DNA from 2 places in the Sulfitobacter sp. UBA1132 genome. Region 1 is predicted to be linked to the other one. Evidence: riboswitches for the same ligand, from Rfam matches in the RefSeq annotation. Region 1 holds a riboswitch; the other holds the start of a gene.
The links. A riboswitch is a leader RNA that binds a small molecule or an ion and turns the genes downstream of it on or off. The one in region 1 is predicted to bind thiamine pyrophosphate.
Positions count from the first base shown of each region.

Region 2: another riboswitch for thiamine pyrophosphate. It lies ahead of thiD (bifunctional hydroxymethylpyrimidine kinase/phosphomethylpyrimidine kinase); the one in region 1 lies ahead of thiB (thiamine ABC transporter substrate binding subunit).

Region 1 is NZ_DCAN01000012.1:148,947-159,402, reverse strand. Features, by position in the region: gene ade (adenine deaminase) at 1-1,154, opposite strand, end outside; gene B4F27_RS11070 (glycosyltransferase family 4 protein) at 1,276-2,541, shown strand; gene B4F27_RS11065 (SDR family oxidoreductase) at 2,554-3,408, shown strand; gene B4F27_RS11060 (exopolysaccharide biosynthesis protein) at 3,423-4,007, shown strand; gene B4F27_RS11055 (ATP-binding cassette domain-containing protein) at 4,008-4,700, opposite strand; gene B4F27_RS11050 (thiamine/thiamine pyrophosphate ABC transporter permease ThiP) at 4,687-6,243, opposite strand; gene thiB (thiamine ABC transporter substrate binding subunit) at 6,219-7,196, opposite strand; TPP riboswitch at 7,231-7,330, opposite strand; gene aroC (chorismate synthase) at 7,423-8,523, shown strand; gene B4F27_RS11035 (DMT family transporter) at 8,625-9,602, shown strand; gene B4F27_RS11030 (cyclase family protein) at 9,714-10,456, shown strand, end outside.
Region 2 is NZ_DCAN01000006.1:153,147-163,602, reverse strand. Features, by position in the region: gene arsJ (organoarsenical effux MFS transporter ArsJ) at 1-62, shown strand, start outside; gene B4F27_RS04605 (TRAP transporter permease) at 99-2,036, opposite strand; gene B4F27_RS04600 (TAXI family TRAP transporter solute-binding subunit) at 2,138-3,328, opposite strand; TPP riboswitch at 3,890-3,990, shown strand; gene thiD (bifunctional hydroxymethylpyrimidine kinase/phosphomethylpyrimidine kinase) at 4,058-4,864, shown strand; gene B4F27_RS04590 (FAD-dependent oxidoreductase) at 4,861-5,856, shown strand; gene thiS (sulfur carrier protein ThiS) at 5,840-6,037, shown strand; gene B4F27_RS04580 (thiazole synthase) at 6,039-6,812, shown strand; gene B4F27_RS04575 (thiamine phosphate synthase) at 6,809-7,405, shown strand; gene B4F27_RS04570 (ThiF family adenylyltransferase) at 7,384-8,406, shown strand; gene B4F27_RS04565 (ABC transporter substrate-binding protein) at 8,393-9,331, shown strand; gene tenA (thiaminase II) at 9,328-10,011, shown strand; gene B4F27_RS04555 (ABC transporter ATP-binding protein) at 10,008-10,456, shown strand, end outside.

The DNA.
Region 1 (10,456 bases):
GGCGGCCAATCGTAATGCGGGCAGTCTACCAGACACACGCCATCCTCGGCCACGATCTGCCCCCGCGCGATCACCGTCTCGATGGGGAGTGTTTTGAGGTCAGATGTCAGGATCACATCGGCCCGCCGCCCGGGCGTCAGCGATCCGATCTCGCGTTCCAGCCCAAAGTGGGTCGCGGTGTTGATCGTCGCCATTTGCAGCGCGACCAAAGGATCGCAGCCGCAGTCGATGGCATGGCGCACCACGCGGTTCATATGACCGTCATTCACCAAGGTGCCGGAATGGCAGTCATCGGTGCACAGGATCATATTGCGCGAATCCAGGCCTTTTTCGGTGATCGCGGTGATCTGTGTTTCAACGTCATACCACGCGGACCCCAGCCGGATCATCGACCGCATCCCCTGACGCATCCGCGCAATGGCATCCGCCTCGCAGGTGCCCTCGTGATCATCCGCAGGGCCGCCCGCCACATAGGCCGCAAAGGCGGGCCCCAGATCGGGGGAGGCATAGTGCCCGCCCACGGTCTTGCCCGCGCGTTGCGTTGCGGCAATCTCGGCCAGCATCTTGGGGTCACCCGCGGTCACACCCGGGAAGTTCATCATCTCGCCCAGACCGATGATACCGGGCCAGTGCATGGCCTCGGCGACATCCTCTGCCGTGATTTCAAAGCCGGTGGTTTCCAGACCGGGCGCGGATGGCGCACAGGACGGCATCTGGGTGAAGATGTTCACCGGCTGCATCAGCGCTTCGTCATGCATCATGCGCACGCCTTCCAGCCCCAGCACATTGGCGATCTCATGCGGGTCGGTGAACATCGACGTGGTGCCATGGGGGATCACGGCGCGGGCGAATTCCGCCGGCGTCAGCATACCGCTTTCGATGTGCATATGCCCGTCACACAGGCCGGGGATCATATAGCGGCCCTTTGCCTCGATCACCTTGGTCGTGTCGCCTTTGCAGTGGCTGGCGTCCGGCCCGACAAAGGCAATGCGCCCCGCCTTGATCGCGATATCATGGTCCGGCAGGGTTTCGCGCGTGTGCACGTTGACCCAGTTACCGCCGGTGATAATCGTATCCGCAGCACTGCGTCCTGCCGCAACAGCGACCAGTTGATCGGCCACATCGGGCCATGAGGGGAATGTGTGTTCTTTCATACCTGACGTTGACACGAAGATCGCCCGAGGTTCAAGCCAGAGCCGTCCAGCGCCGTGGCGTTTGCACTGTCCGTGCCGACTGGGCTAACTGTCTGCAACCGACAGGACATAAGGCGACCCCATGAAGATCATGTTTGTGCACCAGAATATGCCCGGCCAATACCGCGAGCTGGTGCAATGGCTGGCCGATCAACGCACACACCAGATCTATTTCCTGACCCAACGCAAAAATCCGCCCCGTTTTGATGGCGTCGAGACACGCGTCTACAAGGCACATCACAGACCGGCAGAGACTGCCTATGGGCTGTCGAAGAACTGGGAGGAATCTACCGGCAACGGCTTGGGGGCCGCCCGCGCGGCCAAACAGATCGAGACCCGCGAAGAGTTCAAGCCCGATATCGTGGTGGGGCATGTGGGCTGGGGGGAGCTGACGTTTTTCAAGCAGATCTGGCCCGATGTCCCGATCATCGGCTTCTTCGAGTATTACTACAGCGATACCGGCGGCCCTGTGGGGTTCGACCCCGAAGACCCTGTGACTGAAAATACCCCGTTTCTGTTGCACGCGCGGAATGCCGTGCCGCTGGCCAATATCGAAACCGTCGATGTCGGGCTCAGCCCGACCTACTGGCAGCGTGACCGTTTTCCGCAAAGCTTTCACCGCAAGCTCTATGTCTGCCACGACGGGATACGCACAGACCAGCTGCGCCCCGATCCGGCGGTGACGCTCAAGCTGGGGCGGATGGATCGCGCGCTGACCAAGGATGACGAGGTGCTGACCTTTGTGTCGCGCAACCTTGAACGCACGCGGGGCTTTCATGTGTTCATGCGCGCATTGCCACGTATTCTGAAACAACGCCCCGATGCGCGGGTGTTGGTGGTGGGGGGCAATGACACCTCTTATGGCGGCAAAAGCAAACACCCCGGGGGCCTGCGCGCCGAGATGGAGGCAGAGGTGGGCAAGCACGTTGATTGGTCACGGGTGCACTTTCTGGGCAAGCTGTCCTACGAGGATTACCAGAAGGTTATACAGATCAGCCGCTGCCATCTTTATCTGACCATGCCATTTGTGCTGTCGTGGTCCCTGCTCGAGGCGATGGCGATGGGCGCGACGATTGTCGGCTCTGACGTGGCCCCCGTGCGCGAGGCGATTACCCACGGCGAAACCGGTCTGCTGTGCGATTTCTTCGATCCCGATGCGCTGGGCGATCAGGTGGCGGATGTGCTGGGCAATCCGGCGGCCTATGCGCATCTGGGGCCGGCGGCGCGGGCGCATGTGGTCGAGACCTATGACTTCCTGACCAAATGTCTGCCGGAACATATCGCGCAGATGAATGCATTGGTCCCCGAAGGGCAGCGGATCGCCTTGCCCCGGACCCCCACCACATAGAAAGGACGCCTCATGGAGAAAACGCTGCTGTCGATCGGGCATGGCTTTAGCGCGCGCGCCCTTGCCGCACGGCTGGTGCCGCAGGGCTGGCGCATCGTCGGCACCACGCGCAGCCCCGACAAGGCAGATGCCATCGCGGATACGGGCGTTGAACCCGTCGTCTGGCCGGGGGCCGATCTGGGGGCGTTGATTGCGCAGTTTCCTAATGTGCTCGTCTCGGCCGGACCGGACAGCGCGGGCGATCCGGTATTGAATGCGGTCGAGGATGCAGTCAACCGCGCCGCGCCCGATCTGCGGTGGGTAGGCTATCTGTCGACAACAGGCGTTTACGGCGACCACGACGGCGATTGGGTGGACGAGGACACGCCGCTTACGCCATCGACCAAGCGCGGGCGCGCCCGTGTCACGGCAGAGGCAAGATGGCAGGGGATCCCCGATCTGCCGCTGCATATCTTTCGCCTTGCAGGCATCTACGGCCCCGGACGCGGCCCCTTTGCCAAGGTGCGGGCCGGAACGGCGCGGCGGATCATCAAGCAGGGGCAGGTCTTCTCTCGCATCCATGTCGAGGATATTGCCCAAGCGCTTGAGCTGTCCTTGCAGCGGCCTGCCCCGGGCGCGATTTATAATCTATGCGACGATGACCCCGCGCCACCGCAAGACGTGATCGCCCACGCGGCAGAGCTGCTTGGCCTGCCCGTGCCCCCCGCGATCCCCTTTGATCAGGCCGATATGACCCCCATGGCCCGCAGCTTTTACGCGGAAAGCAAGAAGGTTCGGAACGACCGTATCAAGCAGGCGTTAGGCTGGGCACCGCAGTTCCCCACCTATCGGGCCGGGCTGGCGGCATTGCTTGCACAAGACAGCTGACCTTTGGGGGGTATATGCACAATATCGAAGAGCGTAGCCTCACCCATCTGCTGGACGGGATGGAACAAGCGGCCAGCCGCGAGACGGTCACGATCAACGATGTGCTGAACGAATTCGGAGAGCGGTCCCTGCTCCCGTTCATTCTGCTGGCGGCGTTGCTGTTGGTGTCGCCGCTGTCCGGTGTCTTTGGCGTGTCCAGTTTCATGGCGATGGTGATCATCGTGCTGTCGGCGCAGGCGGTCTATGGGCGCAAACGTCTGTGGTTGCCGCAGTTCCTGCTGCGCCGCGAGGTCAAGTCATCGCGGTTGCTGTTCTGCGTGCGGTGGCTGCGCAAGCCCGCGGCGTTTTTTGATCGCCACTCGGGCAAAAGGCTCCAGTTTCTGACGACAGGCCCGATGCGTCTGCTGACGTTGGTGACCTGCGTAATCCTGCCCGTGGGCTGGCCTTTGCTTGAATTCGTGCCCTTCGCGTCGTCCTTCGGGGGCGGGACGGTGGCGCTGTTTGCCTTTGGTCTGTTCACCCGTGACGGGCTTTATGTGCTGCTGGGGTATCTGACGATCCTGCTGACATCGCTGACCTTTTACGCGGTCATTTTCTGATTACCCCAGATAGGCGCGCAGCGCGTCGGGCGGGTTGTCCATCAGCGCTGCGGCAGGCTGCGGCGGATGCGCGGTGCCACCTTCGACAAAGATCACCTGATCCGCGATGCGGCGCACGTCCTCGGGGGCGTGGGTGACCATGATCAACGCGGCTTTGGTCTCTGCGGCGAGGGCGGCCACCAGATCCAGCATGTCGTTGCGCAGGGCGGGGCCAAGTGCGGCAAAGGGTTCGTCGAGCAGCACAAGCGGACGGGCTTGTACCAGCACCCGTGCGAGGGCCACACGGCTTTGCTGCCCGCCGGAAAGCTCGGCAGGCTTGCGGGCAGCCATCCCCTGCAGCCCGACGCGATCGAGCGCCTCATGTACACGGGTTTGGTCCGCAGTGCCGAGCCGCAGGTCGGGGCGCAGCCCCAGCCCCACATTCTGCATCACGCTGAGATGGGGAAAGAGGTTGTTATCCTGAAAAAGCATCGTCATCGGCCGCGCACCGGGGGCGGCTTGGGTGATGTCCTTGCCCTGCCACAGCAGCCTGCCGGACCTGAGCGGAATGAACCCGCAAAGCGCCCCCAGCAGGGTGGATTTTCCCGCACCCGAGGGGCCGATCACCGCATAGGTCTGCGCGGGCGCAAGGGTCAGGTCGGCGTGCAGGGTAAAGCTGCCCTGGGTGATCTGTGCGGTCTCAAGCGTCAGCATGCCAGCGCCCTCCCTTGTCGAATATCCAGAAAATCCCAAGCGACAGCGCCAGCAGGATCAGGGCGGCACCGGCCGCGGCCTCCATCCGGTAGGCCCCCATCAACCGGTACATCTGCAGCGGCAGGGTGGCACTGTCGGGGTCGGCGAACAAGGCGATGACCCCCAGATCTCCCATCGACAGGGCACCGGTCAGCCCCGCGGCAAAGCCGATCTGCGGGCGCAAGCGTGGCAGGATCAGCCAGCGCCAAAGCGGCCATCCGGTCAGCCCCAGCATCTGCGCCTGCCGGCCATAGATCTGCACCGTGTCGCGCAGGCGGGGCACCAGAATACGCAGGGCGAAGGGCAGGGCCATCAGCGCATTGACCAGCGCCGTGACGGGTAGGGCCAGCGCAAAGGGGCTGGCGACAGGGTTGATCAGAATGAACCAGCCGGTGCCGATCATCAGCGGAGAGGCCGCAAGACCCAAGAGGCCCACGGCCTCTACCCCGCCGCGGGCGCGGGTTGCGATCCACCCGGCAAGGGGCAGGGCCAAGGCCAGCAAGACCACCACGCTGATCAGCGCCACGGTGAGTGAGGTGCCCGCTGCCTGCCACACGCTGGCGGGCATTTGCGGCAGGCCGATCACCCCGCGCAGCACGACCGAGGTCAGGGGCAGCAGCAGAAACCCCGCCGCCAACGTGATGAACAGCGCGTCGAGCCACCGTTGCAGCCCACCACGTGCGTCCCAGCGGTGCAGGGGGCGGTCCTGCCCGCCGCCCAGACTGATCGCGGGAATGATCCACAGCGCCAGCGCGGCGGTGCTGCCCGCAAGCCCAAGCTGCACCAGCGACAGCAGCGCTGCACGGTTCAGGTCAAAGTCGAAACGGAACGCCTGATAGATCGCAAGCTCGATCGTCGTGGCGCGGGGGCCGCCGCCGAGGGTCAGCGCGACCGCAAAGCTGGTCAGGCAGATCACAAAGATCAACGCTGCGGTGCCGGGCAGGATTTGCCGCAGGAGGGGACGCTCGATGCTGCGAAATACCGCGCGCGGGGTCAGGCCAAGCTGTGCGGCCAGCCGGAACCGTTCCGCGGGCACGGTCTGCCATGCCTGCAACAACAGCCGCGTGGCCAGCGGGAGGTTAAAGAAGACATGCGCCAGCACCACGCCGTGCAGCCCGTAGATCGTGATGCCGGGCAACCCGACCGCCGCCAGTGCCGCATTGAGCCAGCCCGCGCGGCCAAAGACCGCAAGCACCCCCAGCACGGCGACAATCACCGGCAGGATGAACGGTGCCCCCAGCAGCGTGACCAGCAACCCGCGCCCGACAAAGCGCCGTCGCGCCAAGGCGCGGGCGACAGGGATTGCCAGCACGGTAGACAGCAGGGCGGAAAGCGCGGCCTGTAACACGGTAAACCGGATCGCGGACCAATCGGCCGGGCCAAGCCCGCTGCCGAACTCGGCCCGCCACAGCACCGCCCCCACCGCAGCAAGGATCAGCGCCGCAACCAGAATGGCGGCGCTGATGCCGGTCTTCGTGCTTATTGCGACAGCGCGGAGAGCCATTCGGCCAATGCTTCCTCGCGCAGGGCGGGCACGTCATCGTTCGGGATCAGCAGCGCCTTGCCCGGTTCGATCAACTGTTCAAAGCCTTCGGGCAGCCCGCCTTGGGGCGTGACGGCGGGGTACATCCAGTTGGTCGTGGGCAGCACCGATTGCGCCGCGTCCGATACCATGAACTGCATGAACTGATCGGCCAGCTCGGGCTGGTCGCTGCCCGCCAGTTTGCCGACCACTTCGATCTGCATGTAGTGGCCTTCGTCAAAGGCGGCGGCGGCTTTGGTCGCGTCCTCTTCGGCGATCAGGTGGTAGGCGGGGGATGTGGTATAGCTCAGCACCATGTCGGCCTCGCCTTCAAGAAACAGGCCGTAGGCTTCGGACCAGCCCTTGGTCACGGTCACGACGTTATCCGCCAGGCCTTCCCAGATCGCAGGGGCCTCGTCGCCATAAGCGTCCTTGACCCACATCAGCAGGCCCAGCCCGGGGGTAGAGGACCGCGGGTCCTGGATCACGATCTTGAGGTCACTGTCGGCCAGAGCGCGAAAATTCGCGGGCGGGGTCAGATCGGCGTTATGGACAAAGGCGAAATAGCCCCAGTCGTAGGGAGCAAAGCTGTCGTCCTCCCATGTGACCGGCAGGTCGTAGTCCGCATCAACTGTGGCGGGCGCGAACAGCCCCGTTTCCTTCGCTGCGGCGATCAGGCTGGTATCAAGCCCCAGCACCAGATCGGCGTCAGACCGCGCGCCTTCCAGCTTGAGCCGCGCCAGCAGCGCCGCGCCATCGCCCATGCCGACGAATTTCAGATCGCAAGCGCATTCGGCCTCGAAGGCCGCTTCGATCACCGGGCCGGGGCCCCATTCGGCGACAAAGCTGTCGTAGGTATAGACCACCAGTTCGGGCGTCTCGGCCCATGCTTGCGTGGCGAAAAGCGTGGTGGCAGCAAGTGTAAGATACTTCATGGCATCCTCCAAAATGCGGCGTCAGAAAGCGTTGGAGGTGTATCCAGACCTTCCCTCCGCCGGTGTTAACCGGTTCAGGTTCAACGGGTCCGTGCGCGCACATCTCAGCCTGTCAGGCCCCCCGAGGTATCTTATCGGTAGAACGCCTGTCGCCCGCGCGCAAGGTGAAACCCCTTGAGGCATGGTGCAGCCCCCGTTAAGGATCACCGCCAAAGGAGCACCGCCCATGTCGATCAACAGCTTTGGCCATCTTTTCCGCGTGACCACCTGGGGCGAAAGCCACGGGCCTGCTTTGGGGGCCACGGTGGACGGCTGCCCTCCCGGTGTGACGATCACCGAAGAGATGATCCAGCACTGGATGGACAAGCGCAAACCCGGCCAGAACAAATACACCACACAGCGCCGCGAGGCGGATGAGGTGCGTATTTTGTCGGGCGTGTTCGAAGGCGTCACCACCGGCACGCCGATTCAGCTGATGATCGAGAACACCGACCAGCGGTCCAAGGACTACGGCGACATCAAGGACAAGTTCCGCCCCGGTCACGCCGACATCACCTATTTCCAGAAATACGGCATCCGCGATTACCGTGGGGGTGGGCGGTCCTCGGCACGTGAAACCGCGTCGCGTGTGGCGGCGGGTGGCCTTGCACGCGAAGCGATCAAGGCGATTACACCGAATGTGCAGATCACCGGCTACATGGTGCAGATGGGCCCCCACAAGATCGACCGCGATGCGTTTGACTGGGACCAGATCGAACAGAACCCGTTCTGGGTGCCCGACGCCAAGGCGGCCGACGACTGGGCCGCGTATTTGGACGGTCTGCGCAAATCCGGATCGTCCGTCGGTGCGATCATCGAGGTGACAGCGCGCGGCGTGCCCGCGGGCCTTGGCGCGCCGGTCTATGGCAAGCTCGACACCGATCTTGCCGCCGCGATGATGAGCATCAATGCCGTCAAAGGCGTGGAGATTGGCGAAGGCATGTCCGCCGCCATGCTGACCGGAGAGCTGAACGCGGACGAGATCAGCATGGGCCCCGACGGCCCTGTCTATTCGTCGAACCACGCGGGCGGTATTCTGGGCGGCATCAGCACCGGTCAGGACATCGTGCTGCGTTTCGCGGTCAAGCCAACGTCAAGCATCCTGACCACACGCAAGACAATCACCAAGACCGGCGAAGACACAGAGATCATTACCAAAGGCCGCCATGACCCCTGCGTCGGCATCCGCGCCGTGCCGGTGGGCGAAGCGATGATGGCCTGCGTCCTGCTTGACCATATGCTGCTGCACCGCGGTCAGGTCGGCGAAAACCGCGGCATCATCGGCTAAGTCGCGCGGAACGCTTGGATTTTCCGCATATTGGCGGGAATACGACGCGCAAGTTGACGCGGGGTCTTGCAACTTGAAACCTGCAGGCGCAAGCATGCGCCATGCAAAGCACCACGACAGAGCACCGCCCCGGCCGGGCCATCGCCCTTAAACTGGGGGCGGTCTTTCTGTTCTCGGTCATGGCGGCCCTTATCAAGATCGCGACGGCCACCGTGCCCGCCGCCCAAGCGGTGTTCTACCGGTCGTTCTTTGCCTTCCCGATGATCATCCTGTGGCTATGGCAAAGCGGCGACCTGCGCGACGGGCTGAAGCCGAGCAATCTGATGGGCCACGTCTGGCGCGGCGTTTTCGGGACCACGGCGATGGCGCTGACCTTTGCCGGGCTTAGCCTGCTGCCTCTGCCAGAGGTCACCGCGATCGGCTATGCCACGCCGCTTTTCACGGTAATCTTCGCCGCGATATTTCTGGGCGAACAGGTGCGCGTGTTCCGACTGTCTGCGGTGGCCGTGGGGTTGATCGGCGTGCTGATCGTTCTGTATCCCCGCTTTACCGTAGGCGGGGATAGCGTGTCGCAGCTTGCCATGCTGGGGGCGATGATGGTGGTTGCCGCGTCGATCATGCGCGCGCTTGTCCAGATCCACGTGCGCCGATTGGTGCAAACCGACAGCACGGCGGCCATCGTGTTCTATTTCTCGCTCACCGCGACCTGCCTGTCGTTCCTCACGCTGCCCGCAGGCATGGTGATCAATTGGGAGCCGCTGTGGTGGGTGAACCCCGGGTGGCAAGTCTCGGCGCTATTGATCCTGTCGGGTATGATCGGCGGGGTATCACAGATCATGATCACGGCCTCTTACCGCTTTGGCCCGGTGTCGATGCTCGCCCCGTTCGACTATGCCTCTATGCTGTTTGCGGTGTTGATCGGCTGGGTGCTTTTCAGCGAAATCCCGACGCCTGCTATCCTGATCGGTGCCGGTCTGGTCATCGCCGGCGGTGCCGCGATCATCTGGCGGGAACGGCAGTTGGGGCTGGATCGATCCAAATCCAAGGCCAGCAGCACGCCACAGGGGACGCCCAGCTGACCGGTTGAAATTACGTGCCCAGATTGAATTTCATGTTAGCCTAACCCTCTGGGGTGTGGAGCAGCGGCTATCCCGTCGGTGCTGCACCCTGTTTTCTGGGAGGGAAGAAAGATGAAATTTACCAAGATTATCGCAACTGCCGTGTCCATTGGCGTCGGGGCATCTGCCGCATGGGCGCAAGACTGTGACCATTCGCATTGGGGCCCTGACGACCAGCTGGGATCGGCGAACCTGATCTCGACCGAGCGCACGTTGGAGGCCGCCAAGCTGATCAAGCAGGGCAAATCGATGCCGCTCGGGATCGTGATCGGGCCGGATACACCTGCCTTCCCGCCCCGTTCGCTGAGCCTTCAGGTCGTCCAGCCGAACCAGCACGGTGGCCAAAAGCTGTCGTCCTTTGGCTACGAGGGCAATTATAACGACGATCTGCTGCAAACCTGGATCGGTATCGGGTCGCAGTTGGACGGGCTTGGGCATCTGGGCGAAGACGGGATGTATTATAACTGCCTAGACGAAAAGGAAATCTCGGCGATCAGCGGCCTGACCAAATTGGGAACGCATGCCGTGCCGCCCTTGGTCGGGCGCGCTGTGATCATCGATATGGCCAAGCACATGGGCAAAGATGTGTTGGCCGCCGGTGAGCATTTTGGCGAGGCAGAGATCACCGCCGCGATGGAGGCGCAGCAGATCACGGTAAACGAAGGGGATATCGTGCTGTTTCACACGGGCTGGACCGACGGCATGATGGAAAGCGACCCAACGGCCTGGGGGTCCACCGAACCGGGGCTGAACAACGAAGGCGCGGTGTTTATGGCGTCGATGAACCCGATGGCCGTGGGTGCAGACACATGGGG
Region 2 (10,456 bases), on a different contig from region 1:
CGCTGATGCTGGCGCTGAGCGCCTTGGGGACGGCACAGCTGCGCCCTTCGCAAACGTCATGAACTGCGGCGCGCGGGGATGTCCCCGCGCGCCCAATCTTAAGGGACCGCAACCACGCCGTTGCGGTTGTCACGCCAGATCACCGCGACAAGCACGGCCGAGGCGACCCCCGCGACCAGCGTCGTCGTCAGCCCCGGAAAGCTGAAGGCAAAGCCCGCGATCCCCAGGGGCAAACGCAACCAGGGCCGCACCATACCGACGCCCAGCAGATAGCCCTCAAGCCCGCCGGACAGCAGCGTGATGCCGATGATGATCGACGGCAGCACATAGATCAGCGGCGTCAGATCGCCCTGCAGCACCAGCGCAGGCTGGAACAGGAAGAACAGCGGCACAAAGTAGATCACCACCCCCAACCGCATCGCGGTGAAGGAGGTCAGCATAGGCTTGGCCCCCGCAATCGTCGCCGCCAGAAACGCCGCAGCCCCTACCGGAGGCGTGATCACCGACAGCATCGCGTAGTAGACGATGAAAAAGTGCACCGCGACCGTGTTCAACCCGCCGATTTCGATGATCGCGGGCGCCAGCGTCACTGCAAGGAAGATGTAGGCCACAATCGCAAGCCCCGCCATGCCCATGATAAAGCAGGCCAAAACCCCAAGCGCGATCACGAGATAGACGTTATCCCCGCCCAAAGCGACCAGCCCAGAGGTCATCGACCCTGTCACACCGGTGATGGTCAAGGCGCTGACCACAAAGGCGATCGGCAGGATGATCGCTGCGGTCTGTGTGACCAGCGTACCCACCTGACGCAGGGTTTCAAAGATGCGCGCAGGTGTCATCATGGTCTCGCGTTGCAGGAAGCTCAGCGCGATCATCAGCGCACTGGCGTACCACGGGGCGTAATATTCCCACCGCATATACAGCAGGCCCCAGACCAGAAAGATCATGACCAGCAGGAAGGGCCAGCCGCGCTTCATCACCTCGCGGGCCGAGGGCAGGTTTTCGGGTTTCATCCCCACCAGCCCCTTGCGCGCGGCATAGGCGTCGACTTGCAGGATCAGGCCAAAGTAGAACAACGCCGACGGCAGGATAGCGGCCACCATCACGGTCGCGTAATCCACACCGATGGTGATCGCCATGACAAAGGCAATCGCCCCCATCACCGGCGGCATCACCACCCCGCCGGTCGAGGCACAGGCCTCGATCGCGCCAGCGTAATGGGGCGGGTAGCCGACTTTTTTCATAGTCGGAATGGTGATCGACCCGGTGCCCGCGATGTTCGAGAAAATCGACCCCGACAGCGACCCGAAAAAGGCGCTGGCCACGATCGATACTTTCGCTGGACCGCCGCGGTACTTGCCAAAGCCCGCATTGGCCAGATCGATAAAGAACTGCCCTGCCCCCGTAGCGATCAGCACGCCCGCAAAGACCAGAAAGCCCAGCACGATCTCGGCCACGATCTTGGTGGTGATGCCCATCAACCCTTCGGTGCGGAAGACATGCGCCTCTATCATGCGTTCAAACGTATAAGGGATGCCCATCAGCAAGCCGGGGAAGTAATCGGCCACCAGCGGATACAGCCCCAGCACCAGCACCACGAGCAAGAAAGGGATGCCCCCCGACCGGCGCGCGATTTCAAGCATCAGCAGCCAAAGCACGACACCCGCGTAGAAATTGGTCCAGCCCGCCTGCACGATCTCCCATGCATACATGGAGAACCACATGCAGATGCCAAAGCCCAAGGCGGCCGCCACGATGTCATAGATCGGCACATGGGTGTGCGATTTCACCGCTGGCAGCGCGATGAACGCCGCCGCAAGGAAGGTGCCGATGAAGACCCAGTAGTACTGCCCCTCGATCAGACGCCGCCCGCCGATGGGAACGCCGAATACATAGGCCAGCCCCATCCCGAGGCCAAAGGTACACAGCAGCACAAAAGCGATGCTGGTGAACGAGAATAATCCCCCCAGTCGCGTCGTCTCGGACGAGGGTTCGACAGCCGTTTCAGCCGCCGGAGGGTGTTGTGTTGCTGACATGGATGATCCTGAAAATAAGGGCGCTGTGGCAGTGTCTTAGGAGGACGGAGCACGTTGTGCTCCGTCCTGTCTTATGCCGTCGATGACGGTCCGGCGCGGCGTTACAGACGCGAGCGGAACGGCTCCAGCCCGTCGGTGTGCTTGGCCAGAATGTCGAGATACTCCTGGTTCTCGAAATTCATCTCGACGCCCTGCTCCATCGCCTCTTTCATGCCGGCGTTGCGTGCCGCGATCCACGCGTCCATCTTCTCGATGGCCTCGTTGTTCCAGGCATCGTCTTCTTCGGTCCACGCCCCGATTTCACGCAGGTATTTCACCGTGCCTTCGTGCACAGGGATCGGGTTGGCATCCAAGAAGTTGCGGAAATGCTCCAGCGACATGCGGGTCGCCAGCGCGTGCGATCCTTTGTAGTTGTCGTGGGATTCATTCATCCACTTCGCCATGTTATAGACGAAATCCTCTTCTGCGGTGACCGGCACGGCATAGACGAAGTTCGACGTCATGGATTCGACACCCTTGGCGGTGCTCACCCCCATAGAGATGGTCGAGGGGATCGTCATGGGGCGGTAGCTGAGGTAGCCGTCCCAGCCTTCTTTGTTGGCGGGGTCCATCGGCAGCCAGCGAATGCCACCCGGTGCGCCTTCCATTTCGGACAGAACGGAAGAGATCGGCGAGCAATAGGCCACATCGGACTTCCCCTCGACAACCGAACGACAGTTTTCACCGTAGCTGGAGGCCGGGACGAATTCGATCTTTTCCTGTGCTTCTTCGGGCGTCATGCCGATAAAGGCAGGCAGGGCCTGGGTGATCGCAGAGACAATCGCGGGCGAGAACACGCCCGAGGTGACGCGCACGCCGCCTTTCCCAATATCTTCAAGGCTTTGAAGCTCGGAATCGCCAGCCACAACAAAGCCCCAAGGCGTGTCGTTGTGGTGCCACAAGATCCGCTGCGGCATGGGTTTCGCCGAGGCGTAGCCGCCGACCCCTTCCGCTTGCAGCGCCATTTCCGACGCGGAAACCGACGCGATCGCGATGTCTTCGCGGTCGGTCAAACGTTTGTAGCGCATGGGCTCGCTGTCTTCGGGAACGATCCGCACGGTGGTGCCGGTTTCCTTTTGCAACGCAGGCCCCCAACCGTTGGTCGAGGCAAAGCTGCCTGTCGACGTGCCCGGCGTGGCAATCACGAGCATGCGCGGCCACTCATACTCCTGCGCCATCGCGACGCCCGAAAGCGCCATGGATACCGCAAAGGACCCGACAGCGGCCTTGGCAAAACGTGTCATATTCTTCATGTGGTCTCTCTCCCTGTTGTACATCTTTGGATTGTTCGGGATCGCAGGATCACGGGCACCGCAAAAGCTGCGGATGCCCATGCGCAGGACGCAGATGTGATCTTTGCAGATGTCACGCAGCACCTCCCAATGCTTGTCGCGACGCGTCCGGAATGACCCGTAAAACGGGCCAGAAAACGCATCCCCCCGAGTGTCGGCCCCCTCCTCCCGAGGGTATCCGACTCAATCTGTCAATCAGCCTAGGGGCAAGATATTTCGATGCCAATACCGCAGAACAGAACTTGATACCGCAGCCACGCGGGGTCTTTGCGCGATCACCCCTAGTTTGCTGATGCCAAAGGGTTAACACCGCAGAATATGGGAAATGTGACGTTACGTTGCTTTGGGTTACGAGGCGTTGTTTCGGCTGACAAGCGTCAGGAGAGCTGTCCAAACCGCACCCGTTTTGCCCAAAATATCGCCACCTTTGGTTGAATATTTTGCGGCTTGCACCGTTTGCCGAACTTGGCTACGCCTAAAGCAACGACGCTGCACGCCCCCACGGGGGGCCGCAGTTCCAACATCTATCCGTCGGGGTGCCCTAGGGGGCTGAGAGGTGCGTGCACCGACCCGTCGAACCTGATCCGGGCAATACCGGCGTAGGGAACGGGTATCTTTGTGCAACGGCCTTGGGTCCACGCCACAAAGCTCATTCTTGCGTCTGCTTGCCCACCACCGAAAGGCGAGCCTGTGACCAAGACGACCCCCATTTCCCTGACCATCGCCGGATCCGACAGCGGCGGCGGTGCCGGTATTCAGGCCGATATCAAGGCGATGTCGGCCAATGGTGTCTATGCCGCCAGCGTGATCACCGCCGTGACCGCGCAGAACACGCGCAGCGTCAGCGCGGTACACGAGATCCCCGCCCCCATCGTCGCGGCCCAGATCGATGCGGTGCTGTCCGATCTTTCGGTGCAGTCGATCAAACTGGGCATGTTGTTTTCTCCGCAGATTATTCAGGCGGTGGCCGCTGCGCTCTCCGCGTTTCGGGGGGCCATCGTGGTCGATCCGGTGATGATCGCAAAATCCGGCGATGCGCTGTTGCAAGAAGACGCCGTCGCAGCGTTGGTCGCGGATATCCTGCCGCGCGCCGATCTGCTGACCCCCAACCTGCCCGAAGCCGCCCGCCTGTTGAACCAGCCCGAGGCCGACAGCGCCGACCAGATGGTCACGCAGGCCCGCGCGTTGCTGGAAATGGGGCCGAAGGCAGTGCTGATGAAGGGCGGCCATAGCGCGGGTAATATCTGTAGCGACGCGCTGGTCACCGCAGAGCGTGTCACATGGCTTAGCGCGCCGCGCATCGACACGCGCAATACCCACGGGACGGGATGCACCTACGCCGCGGCCATCGCCGCGGGGTTGGCCCACGGCAACCCCCTTGGCGCGGCGGTACAGGCCGCCCATGACTATCTGCACCGCGCCATCATCGCCGCGGATCAACTTGAGATCGGCACGGGCCACGGTCCGGTGCATCACTTCCACGCGGTCTGGTCATGACGCAGGTCACCATCATCGGCGCGGGCGTTGCGGGGCTGTGTACCGCGCGTGTCTTGCTGGATCGCGGGATGCGCGTGCATCTGATCGACCGTGCCCGCCAGCCCGGCCCGCAAGGGTGTTCTTGGTGGGCTGGCGGCATGCTTGCCCCGTTTTGCGAAGGCGAAAGCGCCGAAGAACCGGTGATCCGGCTGGGCCAGCAAGCGGCAGATTGGTGGGGCCAGCACACCACATCGCTGCACCGACGCGGGTCGCTTGTGATCTCTCCGGCGCGGGACAGCAGCGATCTGACCCGCTTTGCCCGCCGGACCACAAGCCACCAAACCCTGACGGGCGCAGGGATCGCGGCGCTTGAACCCGACCTTGGCGACCGCTTTGCCAAAGGGCTCTATTTCCAGACCGAGGCCCATCTGTCGCCCCGCATTGCGCTGGCAGAGCTGTGGCGCGGGCTGGTGGCCGATGGGGCCAGTTTCGAACAAGACGAGGCCGACCCCGACGCGCTGGCGCACGGTGGCATCGTCATTGATTGCCGCGGCTATCACGCGCGCGCAGATCTGCCTGAGTTGCGCGGCGTGAAAGGGGAAATGGCGCTGCTGTCCTGCCCCGACATCGAGATCACCCGCCCCATCCGCGTGCTGCACCCACGTGTGCCGATCTACCTCGTGCCGCGCGGTGACGGGATCTACATGCTCGGGGCCACGATGGTCGAAGGCCGCGCCGGTGCCCATGCCAGCGTGCGGTCCGTGCTTGAACTGCTGAGCGCGGCCTACGCACTGTCTCCCGCCTTTGGCGAGGCCGAGATCCTAGAGATCGGCGTCGACAGCCGCCCCGCCTTCCCCGACAACCTGCCGCGCATCGAACGGCAGGGCAATCTGATCCGCGCCAACGGTCTGTATCGCCACGGTTTCCTGCTCGCCCCCGCGCTGGCGACCATGGTGGCGGACCTGATCCTTGACGCCAAAACACCGGAGATTTTCCATGAAACTACAGCTTAACGGTGCCCCGCTCGACAGCGACGCGCCCACGCTTGCCGCCCTGCTAGAGGCCGAAGGATTCGGCGGCGCGAAAGTCGCGACCGCCGTCAACGGCAGCTTTATCCCCGCCAGCCTGCGGGCCAGCCACCCCCTGTCCTCCGGCGACAGCATCGAAGTGCTCGCCCCCATGCAAGGAGGCTGAGATGCGCCCCTTTTACGGAGAAACCCTTGCCAATGGTCTGATGCTGGGCACCGCGCAATACCCCTCGCCCAAGGTGCTGTCAGACGCCTTTGCGCGCAGCGGGGCGGCGGTGGCGACGGTCTCGCTGCGGCGCGAAAGCGGGCGGGATCGCGCCGGTCAGGACTTCTGGGAACTGATCCGCGCGCTTGACGTCCATGTGCTGCCCAACACCGCCGGATGTCACAGCGTGAAAGAGGCCGTCACCACCGCCCATATGGCCCGCGAGGTGTTCGACACGCGCTGGATCAAGCTCGAGGTCATCGGCGAGGAGGACACGTTGCAGCCAGATGTCTTCGGTCTGGTCGAGGCCGCCCGCATCCTGAGCGAGGACGGGTTTCAGGTCTTTCCCTACACCACCGAAGACCTTGTGGTCGCGGATAGATTGCTGCGGGCGGGCTGCGAGGTGCTGATGCCCTGGGGCGCGCCCATCGGGTCTGGGATGGGGCTGAACAACCTTTTCGGGCTGCGCGCCATGCGGGCGCATTTTCCCGACGTGCCGCTGGTGATCGACGCGGGCATCGGCCTGCCCTCGCACGCCGCACAGGCGATGGAACTGGGGTTTGACGCGGTGCTGCTGAACACCGCTGTCGCCAAAGCCGGTGATCCCGCCGCCATGGCCGAGGCCTTTGCCACCGCGATCCGCGCCGGACAGCTTGCGGCTGATGCGGACCCGATGCCGCCCCGCGATATGGCCGCGCCCTCTACCCCCCTGATCGGAAAGGCGTTTCTGGAATGACCCTGGACCGTTTCTACCCGATCTTCGACAGCGCCGCCTGGTTGGAGCGGCTGGTGCCCCTTGGCATCAAACTGGGGCAACTGCGGATCAAGGACACGCCCACCCCTGCCCTGCGGCGCGACATCCGGCAGGCCAAGGCGATCTGCGCCAAACACGACTGTACCCTTGTAATCAACGATCACTGGCGTATCGCGCTCGACGAAGGGTGTGATTTTATCCATCTGGGACAAGAGGATCTGGACAGCGCCGACCTCACCGCCATCCGCAATGCGGGCGCACGTCTGGGCATCAGCACCCACGACAAGGCCGAACTGACCCGCGCCCTGGACCTGCGCCCCGATTATATCGCCCTCGGCCCGATCTACCCGACGATCCTGAAGCAGATGAAGTGGCATGCGCAGGGGCTGGACCGTCTGCGCGACTGGCGTGAACGCGTGGGGCAGACCCCGCTTGTGGCCATCGGGGGCATGTCGGTCGACCGCGCGGCGGGTGCCTTTGACGCCGGTGCCGATTGCGTCGCGGCGGTGACCGACATCACCCTGAACCCCTCGCCCGAGGATCGCGTCACTGCATGGCTGGGGGCAACCCGATGACCCGCTACGCCCGCCAGATGATCCTGCCGCAGGTCGGCCCATCGGGCCAAGAGACGCTGGCGGCGGCGCGGGTGGTGGTGGTCGGCGCGGGCGGGCTGGCGGCGCCGGTACTGCCCCTGCTGGCGGGGGCCGGTGTGGGGCATGTCACGCTGGTGGACGGTGATGACGTGGCCCTGTCGAACCTGCACCGCCAGACGCTCTTTACCGAAGCCGATATCGGCACGCCCAAGGTCACCGCCGCCGCCCGCGCCCTAACCGCGCGCAACAGCGCGTGTACCGTGGTGGCCCACCCCGTGACCCTTGGGCCGGATACCGTGGCAAAGCTGTGCCATGATGCGACGCTCGTACTGGATTGCGCCGACAGCTTCGCAGCAAGCTATGTGCTGTCGGATCATTGCCTGCATGCGAACCTGCCCCTGATCAGCGCCTCGGCCCTTGGGTTTGGCGGCTATGTTGGCGGGTTCTGCGGCGGCGCGCCGTCGCTGCGGGCGGTATTCCCCGATCTGCCGGACCGCGCGGCTAGCTGTGACACGGCGGGGGTGATGGGGCCGGTTGTCGCCACGATCGGTGCCGCACAAGCACAGATGGCGCTGGCCTGCCTCCTTGGACTGTCGCCGTCCCCTTTGGGGCAATTGATCAGCTTTGATCTTGCCTCCTATCGTTTTGGCGGCTTCCGATTTGATACCGCGCCGGAGCCTGACCACGGTTTCGGATTTGTCGCGCCCTCGCAGATCCGCGCAAGCGATTGGGTCGTCGATCTGCGTGGGCCGGATGAGGCCCCCACAGCCGCGACACCCACAGCGCGGCGCATCACCCTGCCCGATTTCCTCCGCAACGCTCCCCGCCCCACACATCAGCCCCGCGCGGTGATCGCCTGCCGTTCGGGCCTGCGCGCGTGGCAGGCGGCGACCCATCTGGCCAGCTACTGGCATGGCCCCATTACCCTGCTCGCCATGGGCGAGCCTTCCCCGTTGAAAGGACAAACCGATGAAACTTCGTAACATTCTGGCCGCGCTGGCGCTGACCTCTGGCCCGGCGCTGGCGCAGGACGAGATGGTCTTGCTGCTGGACTGGTTCGTGAACCCCGACCACGGGCCGATCATCGTGGCACAGGAAAAAGGGTACTTCGCCGAACAGGACCTGAGCGTAGAGGTCATCGCCCCCGCCGATCCTTCTGACCCGCCGAAACTGGTCGCCGCAGGCAAGGCGGATCTTGCGATTTCCTATCAGCCGCAGTTGCACCTGCAAATCCACGAAGGCCTGCCCCTGCAACGGGTCGGCACGCTGGTGGCCACGCCGCTGAACTGCCTGCTGGCGCTGACCGATGGTCCCATCGCCTCTCCTGCGGATCTGGCAGGCAAAAAGGTCGGATTCTCAGTCGGCGGTGTCGAAGAGGCCGTGCTTGGCGCGATCCTGACCCATCACGGGCTGTCACTGGATGATGTGGAGCTGGTAAACGTCAACTGGTCGCTGTCACCGTCGTTGATGTCCGGTCAGGTGGATGCGGTCATCGGAGCCTTCCGCAATTTCGAACTGAACCAGATGGATATCGAAGGCGTCGATGGCACTTGTTTCTACGTCGAGGAAGAGGGACTGCCGCCCTATGACGAGCTGATCTACGTCGCGAACCGCGACACGATGGACAAGGACATGATCGCGCGGTTTCTGGCCGCGACCGAGAAAGCGACGCAATATATCGTGAACCACCCCGAGGAAAGCTGGGAGGTTTTCGCCGCCACCTCTGCCGATCTGCAGGACGAGCTGAATGCCCGCGCGTGGAAAGACACGCTGCCCCGTTTCGCCCTGCGCCCCACGGCGATGGATGCCGGACGCTACGCCACATTCGAGACGTTCTTGCATGACGCGGGCCTGATCCCCGACATCTCGCCCGTGTCGACCATCGCCATTGATGTGACCGCCCGATGACCGCGCCGGACTATGGCCGCAGCTTCGCAATGTGGCGTGCTGCTGCGGCACAGGATTGGCAGGACTACACCCACCATGCCTTTGTCGAAGGGCTGCGCGATGGCAGCCTGCCGCGCCGTTGCTTTGTGAACTATTTGATCCAAGACTATGTTTTCCTTGTGCATTTCTCTCGCGCTTGGTCGATGGCGGTGGTCAAATCGGAAACGATGGAAGAGATGAAGACCTGCGCCGCCACGGTAGATGCGCTGGTCAATCACGAGATGGCGCTGCATATCCGCACCTGTGCTGCGGCGGGTATCAACGAAGCGGCGCTTTTCACCGCGACGGAAGCCCCCGCCAACCTCGCCTATACCCGCTATGTGCTGGATGCCGGGATGCAGGGGGATTTCCTTGATCTGATGGCGGCACTGCTGCCTTGCGTCATGGGCTATGGGGAGATCGGGCAGCGCCTGGCCGAGACCCGCAGCGCCGACACGCCCTATACCGAGTGGATCGAGACCTACGCCGACCCCGACTATCAGGCGCTATGCCAGACGGTGGGCGCGATGGTCGACGCGGCGGTTGCGCGGCGGATCGGTGACCTTGAAACCGCCCCCCGTCGCGCGGCACTGCAAAACCGCTTTTCCACGGCCACACGGCTAGAGGTCGGCTTCTGGCAGATGGGGCTGGACCTGCCATGACCCCGCCGCCCGCGCTGCGTCTGACGGGACAACACCGGATTGACGCGCGCCCCCTGTTTGACGTGGATATGACCCTGGCCGCGGGGGCGTGGACCTGCTTGCTCGGCCCGTCGGGGGTGGGCAAATCCACGGTGTTGCGGCTGCTGCTGGGGCTTGAGACGGGCGGCGCGTTTGACGGCACGATCACCGCCTCTGACGGGCAACCGCTGGCGGGGCGGATCAGCTATATGGCGCAATCCGACCTGCTGTTACCCTGGCTTACGGTGATCGAAAACATCATGATCGGCGACCGGCTGCGTGGGACCACGCCTGACAGGGACCGTGCCTCCGCCATGCTTGCGCGGGTCGGTCTGCAGGATCATGCCCATAAGAAACCCGCCGCCTTGTCGGGCGGGATGCGGCAGCGGGCAGCGCTGGCGCGGACCTTGCTGGAGGATCGCGCGGT